One region of the Brevibacillus borstelensis genome, then DNA from elsewhere that is predicted to be linked to it. Evidence: riboswitches for the same ligand, from Rfam matches in the RefSeq annotation. Region 1 holds a riboswitch; each other region holds the start of a gene.
What was found. Region 1 has a riboswitch for thiamine pyrophosphate ahead of thiS (sulfur carrier protein ThiS). Riboswitches for the same ligand answer to the same signal wherever they lie in the genome.
Positions count from the first base shown of each region.

Region 1 (6,783 bases):
CGCCAAACATGGTATGATGAATCAAAAAGAACGAGGAGGGAGATCATGGGAGAGTGCAGACTGGATCATAGTACAGAAGACGTCCGCAACAAGCTGGCCGAGCAAACGCCTTTTTTGCCGCCGGCACTGGCCGCGTAGCTGAACGGGCTTTTGACGGAGACGCTTTCTCAGGAAACCTTGAACGAGCTGTTTCACCTTTTAAAGAAATACGATTTGGCGACGCCCGAAGAGCGTATTCAACGTGAGGAAAAAATGGCAAAGCTGGTAAGGGAATAGCAAAAAAAGGGAATCGCAAGCAGCCTATTCGATTGGTTTGCGACCGGCAAACCCTTCTGTGATGCCGTGATAATACGCAATGCTTGGCTCTCCCTGCTTCCAGCAGAGGAGAACTTCTTTTCCGTCGATGACAGCGGGGAAATCGAACAGCCCGATGTCGATGTCCTTTACCTCTATGCCTTTCTCTATGAGCTGGTTGATATGCATCTGCGCCTCCAGCTCCATAAACTCCAGGCGGCATTCCAGCGTAAAGACTTCTTGCTCATCGGGAGGCTGCCGCTTTTTGGCCTGCTGCAGTTCTTGGTAGGTTTGATAAAAGAGGCGCTTCGTTTCTTGCAAAAAGGAGAGCTCTTCGCGTACATATGGCAGCAGTTGATTCGCCTGTTCGACCGTGAACAATTTTTTAGCCAAGTGTAACACCTCCAGGACCCATTATACAGGGAACCAGTCAGGGAGGAAATGGATGGATCGGCTGTTTATTGCAGGTGATTGGAAAGGGGTACCTATGAACGACAGGTTGTACTATCAAGATGTTGATTTGCAGACGTTTGAGGCAGATGTGATCAAACGCGGCGTGGAAGCGGACGGAACAGCATACGTAGTGTTGAACCAGACGGCGTTTTATCCGACAGGCGGAGGACAGCCTTGTGATACGGGAACCATTGAAGGGGTTGCCGTCACGGACGTAGAGGAAGTCGACGGGGAGATCAGGCATCGCCTCGAAGCGCCGCTTCCGGAACATACGCAGCGGGTAACGGGCAGGATCGATTGGGATCGGCGTTTTGACCATATGCAGCAGCATACGGGACAGCATATCCTGTCCGCGACGTTCATCAAGCTCGCAGATGCCCAGACAGTAGCCTTCCACCTCGGACGCGATCACGTGACGATTGATGTTGCGCTGAGCGAGCTTACGCCAGAGCTGATTGAAAAAGCGGAGCGTCAGGCAAACCAGGTGGTACTGGAAAATCGTCCGATCGACGCTCGTTTTGTTACGGCCGAAGAGCTGGAACAGCTGCCGCTCACCAAGCAGCCTACGGTATCCGAGAATATCCGGGTCGTCATCATCCCGGATTACGACTACAATCCATGCGGTGGGACACACCCGAAAACTACGGGAGAAGTCGGTCCGATCAAAATCATCGGTTGGGAACGCCACAGAGGCAATATACGCATTCAATTTCTGTGCGGCTGGCGGGCACTCGCGGACTACACGCGCAAGCAGCACTTGCTGCAGGACCTCACCCGGATGATGACGACGAGCGAAGCGGAAATCGCCGATATGCTGCAGCGTCTGCTGGCTGAAAAAGAGGCCTTGAAGGATTTGCTTCAGCAAAAAGAAACAGAGCTGTTGACATATGAAGCAGCCAGGTATTTGAAAGAAGCAGCCGAGCTGGGGAACGCCCGTGTCGTCCAGGCCTCTTTCACGGGCAGAAGCATGCAGGAATTGCAGCAGCTTGCCCGTACGCTCACCTCGCAGGATGAGCATGTCATCGCGCTTTTGGCGACAACAACGGACAAGCTGCAGCTCGTTTTTGCCCGGGGTGGACAGGTGGCGGCTCCGATGAACCAGCTGCTGAAGGAGACGCTGCCGTTGATCGATGGAAAGGGCGGCGGCAACCCGGCGATGGCCCAGGGCGGAGGGGCTCCGACGGTGGCTGCGGACGCCGTGCTGGATCATGCGCGCGGTTTGCTTGAGGTGTAAAACATGACCCGTGGCAGTCGCAGTCAGTCTGTCCAATCAGGCTGCGACCGCCCTTAGGGAAACGAAGGAGGAGAGTCAGATGAATGCATGGATTCCGGGAGATCTGGTCCGGGTCGGGTACAAGACGGGAGAATATCTGACAGAGGTTGTAGAAAATCACGGCGATAAATTGCTGGTCAAAATTATGGCTGTTACGAAATACCCGACGCAGGGCGATTTGCACAATCCGCTTGAGGTGGACGTTCCCTTGTTTCACCAAAGACCGGCTCTCTCCTACCTGGAAAAAATCATGGTTCCGGCTGCGAGCGTGATCCGGTTCAACGGCACTTTGCCCGACTACAAGGAATCGCTCAAAGCCGCTTTGGAGAGGGAAATGGAAAAGCTGCGCAAAACGTCAAAATGGGCGGAGCGCTGCCTGGTCGAACTGGAGATTCTGTACAAGGAAAGCTTTACAAACCCGAAATAGAGTGATACTGTAATAATCGAATTGAATATCCACGCGCAATACCAAACGGGGGTCGAGCAAAATCGGCTGAGATTGTAACGAATGCGTTACTGACCGTTGAACCTGACCTGGGTCATGCCAGCGGAGGAAGAGGTATCAGCTCATCAGCGTGAACGCCGATGCTGTTTCCAAATGGTTTGGAACGACATTTAGGCATATGCAGATAAGCACAACCACAACCATCCGAGGCGGATGGTTTTTTTACTGTCTGCCCCTGATGCACCGTATTCAAACGGCTTCTTCCGTCTGTTCTCTCCATGACACAGGCGAAATGAAGCCGTTTTTTTTCTGGGACCGGCCAGAACATGCTGCGCCGAAGAAGGAGGGGGAACATGCTGGTACAGTTGAATGGCAAGAATGTAGAGCTCGCTGCCGAAATCACGACTGTCCGTGAACTGCTGCAGTCCTACCAACTGCAGGAGAAGATCGTGATCGTGGAGCGTAACGGAGAGATTGTGGATCGCACCCGTTATGAAGAGACACCGGTCGCAGATGGGGACCGGATTGAAATTGTACATTTTGTCGGTGGAGGATGAATAAGATGGACACTTTGAAAATCGGACCGTATGAATTTCGTTCGCGGCTGCTTCTGGGGACGGGAAAATTCCCTGATCTGGACATACAAGACAAAGCGGTGGCAGCATCAGAGGCAGAAATTCTGACTTTTGCCATTCGCCGCCTAAATCTGGAAAACCCGCATGAACCGAATTTTCTGGAGAAATTGGATCTGAAAAAGTTTACGCTGCTTCCGAATACGGCGGGTGCCTATACGGCTGAGGAGGCTGTGCGAATTGCCCGCCTGGCGAAAGCATCCGGCTTGTGCGACATGATCAAGGTGGAAGTCATCGGCGATCCGAAAACGCTGCTGCCAGATCCGATCGGTACGCTGGAAGCCTCCCGCATTTTGGTAGAGGAAGGCTTTATCGTGCTTACCTATACGAATGACGACCCGATTTTGGCCAAACATCTGCAGGAGGCCGGCGTTCACGCTGTCATGCCGGGAGCTTCTCCGATCGGATCGGGTCAGGGCATTATCAACGAGAATAACCTGCGGTTCATCATCGAGGATGCCAAAGTACCGGTCATTGTTGACGCCGGCATCGGTTCTCCCGCCGACTGTGCGAAGGCGATGGAGCTGGGAGCGGACGGTGTCCTGCTCAATACAGCGGTCGCGCTGGCGGACAATCCGGTGTTGATGGCGGAGGCGATGAAGCTGGGCGTGGAAGCGGGAAGGAAAGGCTTCCTTGCCGGACGGATCGCGAAAAAACGGTATGCATCGGCGAGCAGTCCGACTGAAGGGATGATCGAGTAGGTGGAGCACGTACTAGCAGCGATTGAGGAGCGTAGAGAGGAGCTGTTTTCGCTTCTCTCCGAGCTGATCGCCCAGCCGACGGTAAGCCCTCCCGCCCGCAACAGCGACAAGGCGCAGACGCTGGTGGCAGAGAAGCTGCAAGCGCTCGGCTTCGAGGTCGACCGCTGGACCGTTTTTCCAGGCGATGACAACGTCGTGGGGGTAAAGAAGGGAACGGACTTTAGAAACTACAAAAGCTTGATCATCAACGGCCATATCGACGTAGCTGAGGTCGGAGACGACAGCGGCTGGACGTATCCGCCTTTTGCCTTGACCAAAGGGTGGGACGGCAGATGGTACGGGCGCGGCGTCGCCGATATGAAAGGGGCGCTCGCTGCCAGCTTGTTCGCGGTGCAGGTGCTGCATGAGTACGGCATAGAGTTGAAAGGCGATCTCGCTTTTCAGTCTGTGATCGGTGAAGAAGCTGGGGAAGCCGGCACGCTTGCTGCGATTGAGCGCGGCTACTCGGCCGATTACGCGCTTGTCGTAGACACAAGCGATCTGCAGATGCAAGGCCAGGGCGGAGTGATCACTGGCTGGATTACGATTGAAAGCCCGGTTACGCTCCATGACGGGATGCGCAGCAGGATCATTCACGCAGGCGGTAAAGTCCACGGGGCATCTGCGATTGAGAAAATGATGAAGGTGATCGCCTCGCTTCAAGATTTGGAGCGGCACTGGGCCGTGATGAAATCATACCCCGGTTTTCCGCCAGGCATGAGCACGATCAATCCTGCCGTCATCGAAGGCGGACGCCATGCCGCTTTTCTCGCGGATCGCTGCGCACTCTGGATTACCGTTCACTTTTATCCGGACGAGACGCATGAGGATATCATACGGGAAGTAGAGGACCATGTCCGCAGAGCCGCCGCCGCTGATCCGTGGCTGCGGGATCATCCGCCCGTTTTTCGCTGGGGAGGCCGCTCCATGATCGAGGAGCGGGGAGAGATCTTTCCGTCATTGGAGCTGGACAAGGAGCATCCGGCCCTGCTCAAGCTGCAGGCTGCATTTGAAAAGCAAACGGGACGCCCGGCGGTGGTAAACATGTCTCCTTCGGTCACGGATGCAGGATGGTTTGCCCACGCCGGCATACCAGCCGTCATCTTTGGCCCGGGTGAGCTGAGTCATGCTCATGCTGTGAATGAATCCGTTGATCCGAAGCAGTTGGTTGTCTTTGCACAAACAGTTGCCCGGTTCCTCGTGGACTGGTGCAACACGAAAAGGGAGTGAGTGGACTTGTCGACATTTACGCATCGTTTGCGGGAAAAGGTTGCTCCGATCTGGGAGCGGACCCATCGTCACCCGTTTGTCACAGGCTTGGGAGATGGAAGTCTGCCTGTGGAGTCCTTCCGTTTTTACATGAAGCAGGACTACGTCTATTTGATCGAATACGCCAAAATGTTTGCCATCGCCAGTACAAAAGCCCATGATCTGGCGACGAGCGCGCGGTTTGCTTCGCTGCAGGAAGCGACGCTCAATTTCGAAATGGCCTTGCATCGTCAGTATGCCGAACGCTTTGGCATCACGCGCGAGGAGCTGGAGCAGACCAAACCGTCGTTTGTGATGCTTGCCTACACGAGCTATATGCTGAAGGTAGCTCATCAGGGCTCGCTAGCCGAGCTGGTCAGCGCGGTACTGCCGTGCGCCTGGAGCTACTGGGAAATCGGCAAGCGGCTCGCCGAGGTAGAGGGAGCGCTTGAGCATGAATGGTACGGGGAGTGGGTGCGTACGTACAGCTCCGACGAGTTTGGACAGCTGGCGCAGTGGCTGATCGACCTGATGGATGAGCTCGCTGAAGGAAAATCAGAGAAAGAGCTGGCGATTCTGGAGGAGCATTTCCTGAACACGTCCCGCATGGAGTATTTGTTCTGGGAAATGGCTTACACGGAGGAAATGTGGCCGTGCGAGAAAAACTAGCCTTTTCGGGCGTCGGCTTTTCGTATGGGGAAAAGCCGATACTGGACGGATTCGATCTGCAGCTAAGCAAGGGCGAGCTGGTCAGTCTGATCGGGCCGAGCGGGATTGGGAAAAGCACCTTGTTTCAATTGGCGGCGGGACTGCTGCAGCCAGACACAGGGACGATCCGTCTGGATGGAAAATCAACGGCAGAACGTCTCGGGCGTGTAGGCTACATGCCGCAGCGAGATTTGCTGATGCCGTGGCGGACTGTAGCTGAAAATGCCGGTTTGCCGCTCGAAATACAAGGTTTTTCCAAAAGTGAAATACGCGAGCGTATTGCGGAAGAGCTTCCCCGCTTTGGCCTGGCCGAATGGAAGGACGCCCATCCAGATGAGCTCTCTGGCGGGATGCGTCAGCGCGTTTCTTTCCTGAGAGCCCTGATGACCGGAGCGGACCTGCTGCTCCTGGACGAGCCGTTTAGCGCACTGGATGGGATTACGCGGATGGAAATGCAGGAATGGCTGCTCTCGATGTGGCAGCAGACCGGGAGCACGATGCTCCTTATTACCCATGATATCGATGAGGCGATTTTGCTGGCGGACCGGGTAGTCGTTCTCCTGGGCAGTCCGATCCGGCAGCCGGTAGAGCTGCAGGTTTCTGTTCCCCGTCCGCGAACGTTGGCCAGTCGCAATGATCCGGAATTTCACGCTCTGCGGGGAGAAATCTGGGAGCTGCTGCGAGGCCATGGTGCCGCGAATGGGGAGGTGAGCGAAGCGTGAAGGAGTCTTTGAAAAAGGGGCTATGGTTTTTCGTCTCCGTCATCTCGCTTCTCATCGCCTGGGAGGCTGCTTGCCGACTGCTTGCCGTTCCAGCCTTCATTTTGCCGCCGCCGAGCACGGTTCTCCTCTCTCTGTGGGATTTGCGGGAACAGCTGCTAGGACAGCATCTGTGGGCGACGCTCAGGGAAGTCGGACTGGGACTTTTCATCTCCATCCTGTTCGGGGTCTCGCTTGCACTGGTCATGACGCTCAGCAAAACAGTCGAGCG
Region 1 is NZ_CP144922.1:2,890,101-2,896,883, forward strand. Features, by position in the region: gene V5G20_RS13670 (DUF2203 domain-containing protein) at 301-687, opposite strand; gene V5G20_RS13675 (alanyl-tRNA editing protein) at 740-1,981, shown strand; gene V5G20_RS13680 (kinase-associated lipoprotein B) at 2,061-2,447, shown strand; TPP riboswitch at 2,483-2,593, shown strand; gene thiS (sulfur carrier protein ThiS) at 2,819-3,022, shown strand; gene V5G20_RS13690 (thiazole synthase) at 3,028-3,798, shown strand; gene V5G20_RS13695 (acetylornithine deacetylase) at 3,799-5,067, shown strand; gene tenA (thiaminase II) at 5,074-5,754, shown strand; gene V5G20_RS13705 (ABC transporter ATP-binding protein) at 5,739-6,515, shown strand; gene V5G20_RS13710 (ABC transporter permease) at 6,524-6,783, shown strand, end outside.

Region 2 (6,783 bases), 650 kb from region 1:
CGATTAAAGACGGCGACATAGCCGGGACGATGGCCATTTATCCGAACCAGTACGGACAAAAGGCAGTCCAGATCGCCAAGAAAGTAGCCGGCGGCGAATCCGTGGAAAAGAAACTGGAGCTCCCCTCTATTTTCGTAAGCAAGGATAACGTAGAAGAAGCGATCAAGGAATCTCAAAACTAATTGGAAACGAGGAGCGAAGAACAATGAAAAAAGGTACAATCCTGAACCGTGAGCTGAATGAAGCGATTGCCTCGATGGGTCACACTGATTATATGATCGTCTGCGATGCCGGTTTTCCGATCCCAAATGGCGTAAAGCGCATTGATTTGGCGCTGAAAAAGGATGTGCCCGATCTGGAAACGGTTCTCTCCCTGATCGCCGGAGATTTCATCGCAGAAAACATCTACGTCGCCGAGGAGGTCGAAACGAACAATGCGCCTCTGTACAACAAGCTCAAGGCGATGTTCCCCGGCGTAGAAATCGGCACGATGGAGCATCAAAAAATATTGAGCGAGATGGCTTATAAAGCGAAGGTGATCGTCCGTACAGGTGCATTCGATCCATGGGGCAACGTCATCCTGCAATCCGGGGTGAGCGTTCCGCAGTGGTTTGACAAGCCCGGCATCGTTGTTCCCGATTATTACAAAGACAAAATGTAAGGTGTGCAAACCTGGCAAGCTGGGGGTTGTCTTGAAAAAACAGCGGGATAAAAGTATAGTAAATGAGAATAAGTTGGATAAAGGGTGAACCCAGTGATCGAAAAAACAGGTCCGGAACCGATTTATATTCAAGCGAAAAATTGGATTCGGGGAAAAATTGCCAGCGGCGAGTGGAAGGCAAAGGAGAAGCTGCCGTCGGAATCGGATCTCGCAGCCACATTGGGAATCAGCCGGGGTACCATCAAACAAGCGATCAAGCAGTTAATCACAGAAGGCATTCTCGTCCAGATACACGGGAAGGGAACCTTTGTCGTAGGCGAGCAAATGGAGTATCCGTTGGCGGAGAGACTGATTTCCATCGCCGAAACCATGATCGAAAGTCACAAAGACTTTACGACCAGGCTGCTCGGACTGGAGACCTCCCCAGCCGATCAAACCGTAAGCCGGTTTTTGGAGTTGGACCCATCCGGACAGGTTTATCATCTAAAGCGGCTGCGTTTTATCGAAGACACGCCGGTTGTCTTTTTGGAGAACTTTTTGCCGAAACAACTCTTCCCCGGCTTCGAGCAGAACAACTTTGAGGAGAAGACGTTGTTTTCCATAATCGAAGATCGCTACAAACTGAGAATCTCCTGGGGAAAACGCTCATTTTTGGGAAAAGGCGCTGACGAGAAGATCGCGGAAATGCTGCAGATCGACAAAGGAACGCCGATTACGTTCCTGGAGCAGACCATTTACACCGAGGACAATGTACCGATCGAGTATTCCAAAGTATGGCTGCGAAACGATCAGATCAAGCTGACCTCCATTCTGAAAAGAACGCAGTAAGTATGAACGGCTTGCTTCAGGGGAAGCGAGAAAATGCTCTCATCACGAATGTCAGCCAATTCAAGACCGACACAAAGCAAAGCCGTCGTCGATTCGTTGCAGGACACCATGCTGACGAGCAAAAAGAGCAAAAAGCAAAAAACGCTTCAAAAGAAAGCAAGACATATGTTTGCAAAGAGAAGCTGGAGGCTGACGTCAAAAGCCTCCAGTTTTTTATGCGGCCAACCTTTGATTAAGCATCCTTTAGTCCGCTGCTTTTGGATGCGGTTCTGCTTTTGGACGAGGTTCCGCTTTTGGGGCGAAGCCGGCCAGTCTACATCCGAGAGGTGTCCCACCGTACCTGATTGCTTTCTTCTATTTTCATCTCCACTGCCAAAAGCCTGAACGACTGCAAACAAAAAAACGCGGAAAATGGCTCCGCGTCCGAATCTTCATCTTACAGCTCATTCAACGAATAGTCTCTTTCTACTCTGCAAATCCTCGTCACGTACTGCTCATACCATACCTGTTTCCCTTTTTCCTGCGCCACCAGATGGTCCTCGTTCTGCTTCCAGTTGCGAATATCCTCCAGCGACTGCCAGTACGAGATCGTCACTCCGAATCCGTCCGCATCGCGCGTGCTTTCCACGCCGAGAAAGCCCGGCTGGGCAAATACCAGCTTCTCCATCATTGCGGCCATCTCTTCGTACCCCGTATTATCCGTTTGTGTCCGTTGACTGGTGAAGATCACAGCATAGTAAGGCGGCTTCGGCGTCTTTGCAAATGGCCCCATTTTACCCCCACTCCCTCAACTGGTATCTGTTAACAAGTATAGCACCCGCCTTTTTTTCTGTAACCTATTTCTCCACTGACAGCGATTGTCAGGGATGAGTGGATATACTCGAAAAAGCTCCGGGTATCAGATCTCTATGGGGCGGAAACCTTTTTGCCATACAAAACACTAACGATACGAGGGGGACTTTCAAAGATGAAACCAACCGACTTGCACTACGAATTTTACGTATTGGCAACCCCAGAGCAGGTGTGGGACACGCTCGTCTCGCCAGATGGGGTAAAAGCCATTTACGGGGGCTGTGTGACCGAGTCAACGTTCCGTGAAGGAGACCCGATCCGCTATATCGGCCCGGGCGCAGACGGAGATAAAACCATCCACGTCTACGGCGTCATTTTGCAGTGCGAGCAGGCCAAGACGCTCAGCTTTACCCACTTTGTCGGCGATTCCTACCACTCCGGCCAGGAACGGTACGAATCGCGCATCACTTATCGGCTCGAACCGGCCGGCGCGTCCACAAAGCTGACCCTGACCCATGACCGTTGGCATGAGAATGATCTGTCATACGATAACAGCGCGAAGGCATGGTGGATGATCCTCAGCAGCACGAAGACACTGATCGAAACAGGTAGGCCGCTGGCATTTTAAAAGTCGGTTTCGCCGTCGGAAACAGTGCTGTAACCCAGCGCCGCAGTCGCTCCTTTAATAATAAAGACTTTCCGTCCACTGGCATTTTCGGCACATGCGGGAAAGCGGGGTCTCCAGAAAATCGTGATCACATGCTTTTTGGGCAGTCCCAAGCTGCGCGCGGAGTGCGGCTAAAGCCGACTCCAACCGCTTGATTTCAGCACGCAGCTGGCCGGGATCACGCAGTTTTCCCATATCGGCATCCCGCTTCATTTCCTGTCCGTCCCTTTGTACAGTTGTCCTCCCTGCTCGCGGAATTCCCTGGCTTTCTCTTGCAGCCCCTCGTCAATAGCCGCATGGACCGAAAGCTGGTTGTCTCGGGCGTAGGCGCGAATATCCTGGGTGATTTTCATGCTGCAAAATTTGGGGCCGCACATTGAGCAAAAATGGGCAGATTTTGCCCCTTCGGCAGGGAGAGTCTCGTCGTGATACTCGCGTGCCCGCTCAGGGTCAAGCGAGAGGTTGAACTGATCGTTCCAGCGGAATTCAAACCGCGCCTTGGAAAGCGCGTCGTCGCGAAGCTTGGCTCGCGGATGTCCTTTTGCCAGATCGGCGGCATGGGCGGCGATTTTGTAGGCGATCAGGCCGTTGCGCACGTCCTCCTTGTTTGGCAGGCCGAGATGTTCCTTCGGGGTGACGTAGCAGAGCATCGCGGTGCCAAACCAGCCGATCATCGCGGCGCCGATAGCGGACGTGATGTGATCGTAGCCGGGAGCGATATCGGTCGTGAGCGGGCCCAGCGTGTAGAATGGCGCTTCGTGGCAAAGCTCAAGCTGCTTATCCATATTCTCTTTGATCTGGTGCATCGGCACGTGTCCGGGACCTTCGATCATCACCTGCACATCATGCTTCCAGGCGATCTTGGTCAATTCCCCAAGCGTCTCCAATTCGGCGAACTGGGCTTCGTCGTTCGCATCGGCGATGGACCCCGGCCTCAGTCCGTCACCGAGCGAGACGGAAATGTCGTATGCCTTCAGGATTTCGCAAATCTCTTCAAAATGCGTGTACAGGAAGTTTTCCTGATGGTGGGCCAGGCACCAGGCCGCCATGATGGAGCCGCCGCGGGAGACGATTCCGGTCACCCGATTGGCGGTCAGCGGGATATAGCGGAGCAGCACCCCTGCGTGGATCGTAAAGTAATCCACTCCCTGCTCGGCCTGTTCGATCAACGTATCCCGGTAGATCTCCCAAGTCAGCTCCTCGGCTTTGCCATTTACTTTTTCCAGTGCCTGATAAATCGGGACAGTACCGATCGGCACGGGACTGTTGCGGATAATCCACTCCCGGGTCGTGTGAATGTGTTTTCCGGTGGAAAGGTCCATGATGGTGTCGGCTCCCCAGCGGGTGGCCCACATCATTTTTTCCACTTCTTCACCGATGGAGGAGGTGACCGCGGATGTGCCGATGTTTGCGTTTACCTTCACGTGAAAATGACGACCGATAATCATCGGCTCCAATTCCGGATGGTTGATGTTGGCCGGCAGGATCGCGCGGCCGCTGGCGATCTCGGCTCTGACGAATTCCGGCGAAACTCCTTCGCGGATGGCGACGAATTCCATTTCCGGCGTGATGATGCCGCGGCGGGCGTAGTGGAGCTGTGTGACGACGCTGCCTTTTTTGGCCCGAAGCGGCTTGCGGTCATTTCGGGGGAAAACAGGTACTGCTTCAAGCTGCTCGGCGCTTTTGAAGCCGTTATCGACAGGCTGCACCGGGCGTCCCGCGTAGGATTCCGTATCGTCTCTTTCAGCAATCCAGCTTTTCCGCAGGGAAGGCAGTCCTTTTTGAATGTCGGCAATGTAGTCGGACGCCGTATACTCGCCGCTGGTGTCATAGACGCGAATGGGCGGGTTGGGAATTTCTCCGTACAAGCCCTGGGAAGGCGAAAGCTGGATTTCCCGCATCGGGACGCGAAGATCAGGCCTGCTGCCGACCTGGTACACTTTGCGGCTGCCAGGGAAAGGCTGTACAGCCGTCAGGTTGAGGGAAGATGCGTGTGGAATGGACATGAAAAAAACCTCCTTGTCATGGTTGCACGCGGCATGAACCCTGATGGAGGCGGAAGAAGACGCGTCTGCATGACAAAAACAAAACGCCGCAAAAAAACTTGCGACGCCAGACGCGAGAGCAGACAGGAAAGGGACGCAAGCATACGCAGTCCTCTCCGGTCTATATAAACATTCCTCCGCTGGCATTACCCAGTTCAGGTTCAACGGTCGACGACAGAGTAGCCGTCCTCTCAGCCTGGTCATCCCCAAGCTCCCGTGCATCATTGTTTAGAAATAGTTTGTTGTTTCCACCATAGCATAACTACTTTTTCCCAATTGTTCAAGAGGTTTTGTCGCAGCAGGAGGAAAGACATCGTGCAAAGCTTTGTCCAGCTTGTACCATTGGTCCATTCCCACCGAGGAGAGAATCGCGTCTCCATCCTCTTGCTTATAAGAGTCGAGATGAAACTTCGGCCCCATCGTAAACGGCTTGAGATAATGCTCTCCTTCCCGCGTTTCCACGTACATCATATACGCGTAGTCTGAAACCTTGTTGGCCGTTTCATATTCAAACTGCAAAATGAACAGCGAATCAGCCGTTCCCCTTAATTGCTCCACTTTTTCGCTGCCGGAGATCCAATCAACGACGGCAATCTGCTCGGTTTTATCCGAGTACAGGGAGAGAAGCTCCGGTTGCGCTTTGATGGAGTCTTCCCGGTAGTGATGTACCCATATGGCTTTCCCTTTTCCTGAATGAAAAAGCGATTCCAGCGCCGCTCCCGGGTGGGGCGCTTGTTGCTGTGAACACCCGCAGACGAGTGCAGATAGACAAAGGATGACGAAACGGAGCACGTGAGTTCTGGAATTCACTGCCATGATACTGCCTCCCTAACCCCGGAGTTAACCCCCGTTTTTGATGTGATGCCGCAGCGACATGCTTCCCAAAGTACGAACCCTCTCAATATAGTAAACGAAAAAGAAGAGGGAAACGTTTCAAGACAAATCCAACCATCTATAGGATAATCAAATGATTTTTATATAAATAATTGAATTGAACTATTGGTTTGCCGCGGCTATCCTTACGGGTAAATCCCGGAAAGGAAGTTGAGAGCGATATGAATCCGCATGAAGTGAAGCAATGCTTCCCGATTATGAATGTCCCGATCTACGGGAAGCGGCTTGTATATTTGGACAACGCAGCCACTGCCCAAAAACCGGTTCAGGTGATTGAGGCGCTGGAAGCATTTTATCGGATGGCAAACGCCAACGTTCACAGGGGAGTCCACTACCTGGGGGCAAAGGCGACAGACATGTACGAGGCGGCGAGAGAAAAGGTCCGTGCTTTCATCCGCGCAAGCGAAGCGGCCGAGATTGTTTTTACCCGGGGGACGACGAGCGCCTTGAATCTGATCGCCAGCGGATACGGCCGTTTGGTCCTTTGCGAAGGCGACGAGATCGTCATTTCATTGGCCGAGCATCACAGCAACCTGATCCCTTGGCAGCAGGCGGCAAAAGCGGCCGGGGCAACACTGAAATTCATTCCCTTGCAGGAAGATGGGACGATAACGCCGGAAGCTGTCCGTTCAGTGGTGACCCCACGGACTAAAATCGCAGCACTCCACCATATATCCAACGTCTTGGGAGATGTAGTACCGCTCAGAGAGATCGCCGGCATCGTCCATGCACACGGAGGAGTTTTGGTTGTCGACGGTGCGCAGGGAGCGCCTCATTCACCAGTCGATGTGGGGCAGATGGACTGCGACTTTTACGTTTTCTCCGGTCACAAAATGTGCGGTCCTACAGGAATTGGAGTTTTGTACGGGAAGCGTCCATTGCTGGAGCAATTGGTA
Region 2 is NZ_CP144922.1:2,237,795-2,244,577, forward strand. Features, by position in the region: gene V5G20_RS10340 (substrate-binding domain-containing protein) at 1-182, shown strand, start outside; gene rbsD (D-ribose pyranase) at 206-661, shown strand; gene V5G20_RS10350 (GntR family transcriptional regulator) at 755-1,489, shown strand; gene V5G20_RS10355 (antibiotic biosynthesis monooxygenase) at 1,926-2,261, opposite strand; gene V5G20_RS10360 (SRPBCC domain-containing protein) at 2,457-2,909, shown strand; gene V5G20_RS10365 (hypothetical protein) at 2,964-3,161, opposite strand; gene thiC (phosphomethylpyrimidine synthase ThiC) at 3,158-4,954, opposite strand; TPP riboswitch at 5,109-5,220, opposite strand; gene V5G20_RS10375 (hypothetical protein) at 5,222-5,809, opposite strand; gene V5G20_RS10380 (SufS family cysteine desulfurase) at 6,049-6,783, shown strand, end outside.
Region 2: it holds a riboswitch for thiamine pyrophosphate, as region 1 does, so the genes downstream of both, thiC (phosphomethylpyrimidine synthase ThiC) here and thiS (sulfur carrier protein ThiS) in region 1, are expected to answer to the same signal.

Region 3 (6,783 bases), 1.9 Mb from region 1:
TTCTGTCCGCCGGAGAGCTGTGTCGGCCTGTGGTTCATCCGCTCGCCCAACCCGACTCGCTTCAATGCTTCCATCGCCCGCTTTCTTCGTTCGGAGCGGCTGATGCCCGCGTACATCATCGGCAGTTCGACATTATGCAAGGAAGTGGAGCGAGGCAGCAGATTGAACGATTGAAACACAAAGCCGATTTTCTGGTTGCGGACGAGAGCAAGCTGCTGGTCGTTCTGCTTGCTGACCTCGATGCCGTCCAGCACGTAGGTTCCTGAATCCGGCCGGTCGAGACATCCGAGCATGTTCATGAAGGTTGATTTTCCGGAGCCGGACGGTCCCATGATGGCGACAAATTCCCCTTTTTCCACGGAGAGGTTTACCCCTCGCAATATGGGCAGTTCCGAATCGCCCGTCCTATATGTTTTCGTCAGGCCTTCCACGTAAAGCATGGGCCGACCTCCTTTTTTGCAAAGTAGTTACATTCCTGCCATGGGGGACGGGGTGACCGGCGCATTCTCCTGGATCGCATCCAGAGGACTCAGGATGATTTGCTCATTGCCGGTTAGTCCCGACTTGATCTGGGAGGAAAGCTCATTTTCCATGCCGACCTCGACGTTTACCTTCTTGGCCGTGCCATTGTCGGCTACCCAGACAAATGTGCTGCCGTCCGCCTCCTGTTGAATCGCTTCGATCGGCACCTGCATGGCATTGTCGATTTTCTCCGTCAGGATATTGATGTCGACGTGAAACCCGGGCTTGAGAGCCGAGACGTCGCCATCAGGCTGGAGAGTGACTTTGACGCGTGTTTTTTCACCTTGCCCGGAGCTGTTTTGCGTGGTTACGGCAATCGGGGAGATTCGCACCACTTTGGCATTCAGCTTCTGCTTTCCAAGAGAGCTGCCCTCGATGACTGCCGATTGACCGAGCTTTATTTTGCTTACGTCGGACTCGCTGATATCGGCCTGGATGAGCAGGTTGTTCAGGTTCGCGAGTGTAAAGATCTCCGTTCCTTTGTTTACGTACTGGCCGTTGTCTGCAGCCAGGCTGATGACGGTGCCGTTTTCGGGAGCGACCAACACGCTTTGGGTGCGCTCCTTCTCCAGTTGCGCCTTCTCCACCTGAAGCTTGTTGATTTGCGCTTGCAGAGAAGCGAGCTCCTCTTTGCGCGGTCCCTTTTGCTTCAATGCCAGCTGCTGCTTGGAGACGTTCAGTGACGAGAGCGTAGAATCGAGCTGGCTTTTTGCCTTGTCCACCTCTTGCTGCGTAGTGGCCCCGGATGCGAACAGCTGCTGCAGCCGATCGTATTCCTTTTGAGCGGCATCGTGCTCGCGCTGGGCTTGGGCGACCCGTTCTTTTTCCTGTGCCAGCTCTTCCGGTTCATTTCCTGCTTGCGCTTTGGACAGATTCGCTCGTGCCAGTTCAATCTGTGCGTCCAGCTCCAGGAGTCGGCTCTCTACGTCAGAGGTGTCAATCTTCCCGATAACCTGCCCTTTTTTAACGAGATCGCCTTCTTTGACGGAGAATTCACGCAGCGTCCCGTTCACATTTGCGTACACCCTGTATTTATCCTCCACGACTACACTGCCGGAGGTCAGGATGCGGCTTTCCAGCGCAGATGTGGCTACTGTCCCGATCTGGACAGGCATGCCCATCGCCTGACCGGGACTCAAAAGATTTACGCTAACGGTTCCGATCACCAGTACGGCGGCGACGGACCCGATCATCCACCATCGTTTTTTCATGTCTTCTAATCCCCTTGCCAAATAATGTATACCTTCTTTACGAAACTGTTTTACGGGGGGCAAGTAAAAAAGTAACAAGGTAACCTTTTTGTTCATGGAATGTTCACAATTTCACAAAACCATGGGAGCAGGGAGAAGTGAAGGAAAAATGGGGCGCTGTCTTTGTCGAACCCTTGCCCGGCCGAAGCGATAAGATGTAGGGAGCATAGCAGGATTTCCAAGGGAGGGAGCTATGAACCAGACGCTTCGTTTTGACTACTCCCATGCGTGCAAATTTTTCGAGCAGACAGATTTAGACCAGCTAGCTCCTGAAGTATTGCGCTCGCACATACAGCTCCATCAGGGGACGGGAGCAGGGAGCGAGCTTCGCGGCTGGCTGGACTTGCCGATCAAATGCGAGAAAAGTGAACGGGAACGTATCGTCCAGGCAGCGACGAGAATCCAGGAGAATTCGGATGTGCTCTTGGTCATCGGCATTGGCGGGTCGTATCTTGGAGCCAAGGCAGCGCTGGAGATGCTCGGGCATCACTTCACCAATCTTCTGCCTGCGGGCAAACGACGGGTACCGGAGATTTATTTTGTCGGCAACAACATCAGTCCGGTCTACCTCGCTCATCTTCTGGAGCTGCTGGAGGGAAAAGAAGTCTCTTTGAATGTCATTTCCAAATCGGGAACGACAATGGAACCGGCTATCGCTTTTCGCCTGTTTCGGAGCTGGATGGAGAAAAAGTACGGACGACCAAAAGCCCGCAGCCGGATTTACGCTACGACAGACAGAGCGAAGGGAGCGCTCCGCCAGCTTGCCGAGAGCGAGGGGTATGAGACCTTTGTCATTCCCGAGGATGTGGGCGGACGCTTTTCGATTCTTACTCCCGTCGGTCTTTTGCCGATCGCTGTCGGCGGAATCGATATGGATGAGCTGATGCAAGGAGCGGCAGATGCCAGAGAGCGGTTTTTGTCGCCGGTGCTGGCAGACAATCCTTGCTACCAATATGCCGCTGTCCGCAATATTCTGTATCGAAGGGGCAAGCTGATTGAAGTGCTGGTCGGCTACGAACCCCGGTTCCGTTTTTTCGCGGAATGGTGGAAGCAGCTCTTTGCCGAGTCGGAAGGGAAGGACAACAAGGGGATTTTTCCTGTATCCGCAGAGTATTCAACCGATCTCCACTCCATCGGCCAATATCTGCAAAGCGGAACACGGCACTTGTTTGAAACCGTCTTGACCGTGCATAAATCTGACGTTGACGTCACCATCGGAGACGACCCGGCCAATCTGGACGGCTTGCAGTATCTCTCTGGAAAAGGGATGGATTTCGTCCGCCAAAAGGTGCTGCAGGGAGCGATGCTGGCCCACGTAGATGGGGGTGTTCCGAATCTCGTAGTGGAAATTCCCCGGCTGACAGCGTATCATTTTGGTGAGCTGGTGTATTTTTTTGAAAAAGCCTGTGCGATCAGCGGCTACCTCTTGGGGGTCAATCCGTTTGACCAGCCCGGGGTAGAGGCCTACAAAGCCAACATGTTTGCATTGCTCGGGCGGCCCGGCTTTGAAAAAATGAAAGAAGAATTGGAAGCGAGAATTCGTGGAGACGACTAAAACCTACCTGACTGTAGCCGAAACATCCGAGTATCTGGAATTGCCGGAGACGTTCATTCTGGAAAAAATCCGCGAAGGGCGAATCCGTGCCGTTCACAACGGGGAAGAGTATCTGATCAACAAGGAGCAGTTTCAGCATCATCTGGAACAGATCCGAAAGCTCCGGGAGTTTGAGGATGAACAGAAGCATGAGCCGATCCCGGAGAGCTACGACGTGAAGGACGAAGATTAAGTTCAGCCCTTGTCAGATTTGCGGCCAGAGGACTATACTGAAGAAGACAACTGATAGAATGAAAAGTAACTGGGGGAGTCCATCTTGCTGGGCTGAGAGGACGGAAGCGATGACCGTCGACCCTTTGCACCTGATCCAGATCATGCTGGCGCAGGGAAGTGGTTACAGGCGGATATTTTTTCGCCCGTTGATGCGTTGGATGCGTGTTGTGCCCACCTTTTCCTGCCGGAGAGGGTGGGCTTTTCCATTTGATAAGGAGAGGAAGCAGCATGACCGACTGTTTACTTGTTGGCGGAGGCATCATCGGACTCAGTCTCGCCTATGAATTGTCCTGTAGAGGAATGGCCGTGACTGTAGTGGAGCAAGGAGAATGGGGAGGCCAGGCTTCATCGGCAGCAGCGGGAATGCTGGCGCCGCTGAAGGAATTTTCGCAGCCAGGGCCGATGCTGGAGCTGGGCATGAAGTCGCTGGAGCTCTATCCGAAATGGGCAGAGGAGCTGGAAGCGAGGACAGGCATTGACGTGCAGGCGTGCAAATCCGGACTGCTGACAGTAGCTCTTACCGAGCCGGAGTCGGGCGCGTTGCTGGAAAAATACAAGTGGCAAAAGGCATCGGGCTATGCGGTTGAGTGGATGACAGGGGAAGAGATGCGGAGAGTCGAGCCGCTCTTGACCGAGCAGGCGATCGCGGGGATCTACTCGCCTGAAGAAGGGCACATCAACAACCGCATGCTGCTGAATGCTCTGGTAGCCGCTTGCAAAAAAATGGGAGCGACGCTTCTTTCCGGCTCTGTTGTAACCGGAATGGCAAAAGAAGGGGGCAGGATCGTCGGTGTAGAAACGACCACGGGGCCTCTGCGAGCCGGGCATACCGTGATCGCATCTGGCGCATGGGCCGGGATTATGGCCGAATGGCTCCATTTTGCTGTGCCCGTCAGACCGGTACGCGGGCAGGTGGCATCGGTATCGTCCAGCGGAATCCCTTTGCGTACCGTCATCTTCGGCACATCCGGGTACATCACGCCCAAGCTGGATGGGAAGATCGTCCTTGGAGCGACCGAGGATGAAGCGGGCTTTCAGCGGCATGTCACGCTGAGCGGTCTTGCGAAAGTATTGGACGGTGTGATGCCGTATGTGCCCGCTCTGCATTCAGCAGCCTTCCAGCAGGCGTGGGCAGGCTTGCGTCCCGCTACAGCAGACAGCATGCCGCTGCTTGGACCCGTACCGGGATGGCAGGGCGTTTCCATTGCGGGCGGCCACTTTCGGAACGGCATTTTGCTTTCTCCGGTCACAGCAAAGGTGATGGCGGATTATGTGGAGAGCGGACGCGAAGATGCGCTGCAACCCTTTTTGCCATCCCGGTTCCTCGGGTCGACAACAAACAGATAAGGCTCATGGGTACGGCCTGATCGGAAAATGGGCTGGTCCCCTCTGGAAAATAGACACCTCCCCATAGGCTGGCGTATATGGTAATAAAGAAACACCAGAGGGGAGGAGTCAAATAGATGGAGGAGTCTAAGAAGCAATTGTTTCATGTTGACACTGCCGCTGTCAGCATGATCAAGGATATCCGCCATACGGTCCAAAACGTTTGCCAGGAGCATGCCCGGCAAAAGGTTCGGATCGAAGCGCTGGATGGACAGATATACGAAGGAGAGATCGTAGACTGGGACAACGACCACGTCTATCTGGAAGTCGAAGAAGAGGTGGATGACGACGAGGCGGAGGAAGTAGACTGGGATGGCTATGAGCTGGATGTAGAGCAAGTGTCCTACAGTTCCCCGTACGACCCGGCCGATCCCAATATGCGTCCGCCCTTTACAGCGGTCAGCCCATTTGCGAGCGGAGGGCCGAACGCCCGTCCGTATCCCGGAGTCAGCCCGTATACAGCAGTCAGTCCATATGCAACGGGACCCAATTCCCGACCGCATCCGGGGGTTAGTCCATATACAGCAGTCAGTCCATATGCAACGGGGCCCAACGCCCGACCGTATCCAGGGGTTAGCCCGTATACGGCGGTAAGCCCGTATGAAACAGGGCCCAACAGTCGTCCTTATCCTGGCGTAAGTCCGTATACAGCAGTCAGTCCATTCGCGACGGGACCGAACGCCCGTCCGTATCCCGGAATGATGCCTTATTCTGAGGTCAGCCCCTACACAGCTGTTTCTCCGGAAAGTGTCACAAGACCATTCCCTTTTGTACAGTCCTTTGTACAGTCTTTCATACAGCCGCCTGTACAGCCTTATTGCATACCGTGCGTTCCCTTGGTGGCGCCATTAGAAAGACCGACACGGGTAAGTCCGGCGGAAACGGAAAAACCGAAAGATCAAAGGGTCAGTCCGGCCGAGGATGTCCGCCCGGGTGTCAGTCCTTTCCCGCCATATCCACCGTACCCTCCGTACCCATTTCCTCCGTATCCGCCATTTCCGCCGTACAGACCGATCGCACCAGCTCCGCCGCCACCGCCGCCACCCGTACCATGTCCGCCCGTCGTAAAAACGTTGGAATCATCCTGCGTGGCACCGATTCCACGTCGCCGCTGCCGGAAAAGAGTCATTCCTTTGACGCTGTTCTCTCTGCTGTCCATCGCGCTGATCTAGGCGAGTGTACAGGTGTGGGCATCCAAGTGCAAAAAGCCTCCAGGCAAAGCCGCCTTGAGGCTTTTTTTGGTCCAACTGAGGCTGCGCCATAAAGCCTGGCAAAGCCAGGTTTTCCAAACGTCCTTCAATGACTACTTCTCCCCCATTTGTCACACACTAACGGCAAAATGTCGGAAAGGCAGGGATTGGATGCAAACCATTCAAAGCAGTTTGCCGGGAACGAGAGGGACGTATGGTTTTTTTCGGGAAGCTCTGGAGCCGGACGGCTTTACCTTGGCAAACTGGGATTACAATGCGGGTTATTTGGATAAAAAGCTGGACGAAGCGGGCATGGTCTTTCTGCGGATTCCCGTTCGGGTGCAGGAGGGCGAGCTGGACAGCGAAGACGCCTGGCTGGAGCTCGGAACGCCGTTTGTCCTGAAGCACGTCTACCGAGAGGGGATTGAATCGGACATCGGCTACTACTCTGCCGTTGCGTCTGCGGCCATGAATCAATTTCAGGAGCCGGTAGACAAGGATGCCGCAGTCGATGAGCACTGGATGCGAAAAGCGGAAGCCATGGTAAGGGAATTGGAAAGAAGATTTGCGTGAATCGCAGACATGCGGCGGGCCATCGACACGATTG
Region 3 is NZ_CP144922.1:4,829,988-4,836,770, reverse strand. Features, by position in the region: gene V5G20_RS23235 (ABC transporter ATP-binding protein) at 1-440, opposite strand, end outside; gene V5G20_RS23230 (efflux RND transporter periplasmic adaptor subunit) at 468-1,733, opposite strand; gene V5G20_RS23225 (glucose-6-phosphate isomerase) at 1,966-3,327, shown strand; gene V5G20_RS23220 (excisionase family DNA-binding protein) at 3,314-3,559, shown strand; TPP riboswitch at 3,621-3,733, shown strand; gene thiO (glycine oxidase ThiO) at 3,829-4,947, shown strand; gene V5G20_RS23210 (hypothetical protein) at 5,064-6,158, shown strand; gene V5G20_RS23205 (YugN family protein) at 6,348-6,749, shown strand.
Region 3: it holds a riboswitch for thiamine pyrophosphate, as region 1 does, so the genes downstream of both, thiO (glycine oxidase ThiO) here and thiS (sulfur carrier protein ThiS) in region 1, are expected to answer to the same signal.